DNA from 2 places in the Flavobacterium sp. XN-5 genome. Region 1 is predicted to be linked to the other one. Evidence: riboswitches for the same ligand, from Rfam matches in the RefSeq annotation. Region 1 holds a riboswitch; the other holds the start of a gene.
The links. Region 1 has a riboswitch for S-adenosylmethionine ahead of FQU23_RS13840 (homocysteine S-methyltransferase family protein). Riboswitches for the same ligand answer to the same signal wherever they lie in the genome.

Region 1 (2,474 bases):
GTTACATTGGTACGTTCCCCAATATTGACAAATACGCTATCTGGCGTAATGATTAATGGTTCTAATCCCGATAATACAAGGTTTCTTCTAGTTTCTACTTGTGCCATTTTTTATTTTTATTTGTCCTACACTTTTTGAAAAAACCGTGTAGGCATCACTTATTATTTCTTATTATTTTGGGCGTGAACCCAAAAAAGGGTCGGGCTATTCGTTCCCGCTCTTTTTCTTTGGCTTAAAAGCCATAAAAAAAAGGAGCTCCACTATTATCCCTCACGCAGTTTTGTGCATGCGATCTCAATGCGGGGAACGGAAGCAATCTCGGCGGAATGACAAAATCATACAAAATATTTTTATTCCCTTTGTGGGCACGGATTGCAAATCCGCGCTAGCGGGGTTTCGAGTCACGAAGCAAAGCAATCATACTAGTTGCGCACTGTATGCGATTCCTTCGTTCCTCGGAATGACTTTCGTATTACATCGTCGCTGTCGAAACTCTCGGCTTATAATCCTTTGCTATATCAGCAATCAACTTGATATGGTTTGGTGTTGTTCCACAACAACCACCTATGATGTTTACTAAATTATCGTCTAAATACGTTTTGATTTGGGCTTGCATTTCCTCTGGTGTTTCATCATATTCTCCAAAAGCATTAGGCAATCCGGCATTAGGATGCGCTGAAACATTAAACGAAGTATTGTGCGACAAAGTTTGCAAGTATGGTTTTAATAAATCAGCACCAAGTGCACAATTGAAACCTACACTCAATAATGGAATATGTGAAACTGAAACCAGAAACGCTTCCACCGTTTGCCCCGAAAGTGTTCTTCCCGATGCATCGGTAATGGTTCCTGAAACCATGATGGGAATATCGATATTGCGTTCGTCTTTAACTTCTTCGATAGCAAAAAGTGCCGCTTTAGCATTAAGCGTATCAAAAATAGTTTCGACTAATAATAAATCGCAACCGCCATCCATTAAGGCTTCAACTTGTTGTTTGTAGGCAATTCGCAAATCATCAAAAGTTACAGCTCTGTAACCAGGATCGTTTACATCTGGCGACATGCTCGCTGTTCTATTTGTAGGTCCTACAGAGCCTGCAACAAATCTCGGTTTATTTGGATTTTTGGCTGTAAATTCATCGGCAACTTCACGGGCAATTTTTGCCGATTCGTAGTTGAGCTCATAAACAAGATCTTCGAGATGATAATCGGCCATACCGATTGTTGTGCTCGAAAAAGTATTGGTTTCTACAATATCAGCACCAGCTTCAAAATAAGCGGCATGTACTTCTTTGATTGCCTTTGGTTGCGTTATTGACAATAAATCATTATTCCCTTTTAGAGAATGTGGGAAATCTTTGAATCGATCCCCACGAAAATCTTCTTCGGAAAAATTATAGCGTTGTAACATGGTTCCCATTGCTCCATCGAGTATGAGTATGTTGTTTTTTATGGCTTCTTGAATGGTTGACATAACTTTTCATTTCTTGTAAATCACAATTAGAAACTGGGATTTATACTTTTGATTAATAATTACAAAAGCTCACTATATAAACTCTTTAGCCCTGATGGAAGCGGCATCCTATTGTGCCAGGGTTTGGCGCAATAGATATAGCGTACAGCAGGAAGGATGATGGCAAAAAAGCAGCAATCATTTGCTCTAAAAATATATTAAGATGTTGTCAAGAAAAGTTTTTGAGAAATACTGTAGAAGTATTCTTGTGTTATCTATCTTAGATACTGAAGTAAGTTCAATATAAAGTAGAATGTAGCACCTTCTTTATAAGATAAAGGGTTGCTAAGGTTTCATCGGGTCTTTCCCTCCGCCTTTCGTGATAACGATCAATAAATATAGGAACACTGCAAAGTAAAGACATAGCGTTAATAATTCCAAGTATTAACGCTACATTTTTATTTTAGTTTTATACGATGGCTTTAACTACTGCTTTTGGCGCTTCTTTACGAGTTCCATCAAATCCATCAACGCCTGAAACTGTTGTGTATTTTAGTACATATCGCTTACCAGGATTGATGATTTGATAAGCTGCTTGACACATTAATGTCGCTTCGTGAAAACCACAAAGTATTAATTTTAATTTTCCTGGGTAGGTATTTACGTCACCAATTGCAAAAATCCCTGGAATATTTGTTTGGTAATCCAAAGCGTTATTCACTTTAATGGCATTTTTCTCAATTTCTAACCCCCAATTCCCTATAGGACCTAACTTTGGCGTTAGTCCAAAAAGAGGAATAAAATAATCTGTTTCAATAGTTCTGTGCGCTCCATTTTCATCAAGAACGATAGATTCAATATGTTCAGCTCCATTCAAACCTATTACCTCAGCCGGAGTAATTAATCTAATTTTTCCTGCGTCTTTTAGTTCCTGTACTTTTTCTACCGAATCTAATGCGCCTCTAAATTCATTTCTTCTGTGTACCAAAGTCACTTCGGAAGCTATGTTTGAAAGGAAGAT
Region 2 (2,474 bases), on a different contig from region 1:
TTCCACCTGCTTTATCCACCAAAGCAGCTAAACCTCCCGTAAGCATTGACAATAAAAAAATATCAGTCATAGAAGTAAAACCTTCGTATATTTTTTGGATAAACTCCATAAATGTAAAAGAACCGCTAAAAAAACCGATGATACCCGCTAGAATTGTACCAATAAGCAAGGTGGAAAACACATTTAATCCTACCAAGGCCAGAACAATTACTAATAGGTATGGAATGATTGGAAGCCATTCAAAACTTGCTTTAGGCAGCTCAACAGCAACAATATCTGAATTTAAACCTAGGTAAAAGAATAAAATTATAGTAATTACCGCGGCTGGAAGTGCAATAAATAAATTGACTTTAAACTTGTCTTTCAGTTTACATCCTAAAGATTGAGTTGCCGCAATAGTAGTATCTGAAATCATGGACAGATTATCTCCAAACATGGAACCACCCAATAAAGCACCTGAAATTAAAGGCAATGAAGCGCCACTTTTATCTGCTAATGTCACCGCTATTGGTCCTATTGCTACAATCGCACCCACAGAAGTTCCGGAAGCAGTTGATAAAAACCCAGCAATTAAGAATATTCCTAATGGAAAATAAGCCACATCGATAGTACTGATTCCTAAATTTACGACAGCATCGACACCACCCATCGCTTTACTAACCACCGCAAATGCTCCCGCAAGTAAATAAATCAAACACATAGTCATGATTTTACTTTCGCCACAACCTGCAATTAAAGTCGCTACTTTTTCGTCTGTGGAGGACTTGAATAGTAAAAAGGCAGCAATAATCCCTACTATTACCGCAATTGGAGATGGAAATGCATAAAAATCATCCAATACAATTCCGGCACCTAGAAAAGTAAAAATAAAAACAAACAGGGGAATCAAAGCGTACGGGTTTCCTCTTTTATTCGAAAAAATAGTCATAAAATTAATTTTAATATGAATTAAATATGACGAAAAACAAAAGCTAAAAAATGGGAATTAAACAACATTTTTTCCAAAGGATTTGGCTTATCGTTTTAGCACCTTGCTCGTTGTTGCAGGTTGCTATCTCATAAAGAGATTCGTGATAACGGCTGCAAATGTAATAAATTCATGAGATTTAAACGATAAAATCTGATAATTTTTTATAAAAAAAAGCCTTACCGAAGTAAAGCTCTTTTATAATAACATAGGTTGAAATGTTTTAGAATGCTACATTCCATCTTGGTAATCTACCGTTTTCATCTAAGAAGTTCTGTAAAATTTGTGCTTCTACAGCAGTTGGAATTCCTTTAGTTTTATCATTGAATGTTTCATACCACACTACTTCTAACAAACTAATATCTTCTTTAGACATTTGCGCTGGCCAAGAATATTTTCTTCCTGTTTTTGCAAATTGATGTCCTTCAACAATCTTTTCTTTTAAGCCACCATTTTTTATTTTCAAAGAGCCATCATTTTGTACTGTTCCAGTAGAACCTACCATGATTAACTCTTTCTCTTCTCCTACTGCATATACCAAAAACACACCACTTCCTTCTGAAGCATTACAAACTTGTTCTAAGCTGTCGTCTGTAGCAAATGAAAATGAGTCGCTAATCTTGAATTTTTTTAATTCCTTATACATATTATTTATTTTTATTTTATTTGGCTTTCACAAAAAAATACCCCACAATAAGTAAGGATTACTACAACCATATGTTTTATTTATTAAATGAAAAGGCTAAAAATGACCTCTTTTAATAAAGTGCAAAGATATTCTTTAATTCTATTTTATAATAAAAAAGCCCCACAAATGTGAGGCTTATTCTATTTTAGTTTAAAATAGCAAACTATCCTAAAACTTCTTTTACTTTTTTACCAATTTCAGCTGGAGAATCTACCACGTGGATTCCGCATGCTCTCATGATTTCTTTCTTAGCTTCTGCTGTATCATCAGTTCCACCTACAATAGCACCTGCGTGACCCATTGTACGACCAGCTGGAGCGGTAACTCCTGCAATAAATCCTACTACTGGTTTACGGTTACCATCAGCTTTAATCCATTTAGCAGCATCAGCTTCTAATTGTCCCCCTATTTCACCTATCATTACGATACATTCTGTTTCTGGGTCATTCATTAACAATTCAACTGCTTCTTTTGTAGTAGTTCCAATGATTGGATCTCCACCAATACCAATTGCTGTAGTAATTCCTAAACCTTGTTTTACTACTTGGTCAGCCGCTTCATACGTTAATGTTCCTGATTTAGAAACAATACCTACAGTTCCTTTTTTGAAAACAAAACCTGGCATAATACCAACTTTAGCTTCACCTGGAGTAATAACTCCTGGACAGTTAGGCCCTATCAATCTTGCGTTTCTTTCTTTAACATAAGCATTTGCTTTGATCATATCAGCTACAGGAATTCCTTCTGTAATAGCGATAATCACTTTTATTCCTGCATCAGCAGCTTCCATTATTGCATCAGCAGCAAAAGCGGGTGGCA

Region 2: linked by a shared signal. The riboswitch ahead of FQU23_RS05670 (Na+/H+ antiporter NhaC family protein) and the one ahead of FQU23_RS13840 (homocysteine S-methyltransferase family protein) in region 1 are both predicted to bind S-adenosylmethionine.

Annotation. Positions count from the first base shown of each region.
Region 1 covers NZ_VOGZ02000009.1:43,937-46,410, forward strand. The annotation lists gene metH (methionine synthase) at 1-107, opposite strand, end outside; gene FQU23_RS13840 (homocysteine S-methyltransferase family protein) at 473-1,474, opposite strand; SAM riboswitch class I at 1,722-1,842, opposite strand; gene FQU23_RS13845 (NAD(P)/FAD-dependent oxidoreductase) at 1,923-2,474, opposite strand, start outside.
Region 2 covers NZ_VOGZ02000002.1:87,437-89,910, forward strand. The annotation lists gene FQU23_RS05670 (Na+/H+ antiporter NhaC family protein) at 1-928, opposite strand, end outside; SAM-I-IV-variant riboswitch at 986-1,082, opposite strand; gene FQU23_RS05675 (hypothetical protein) at 1,191-1,613, opposite strand; gene sucD (succinate--CoA ligase subunit alpha) at 1,819-2,474, opposite strand, start outside.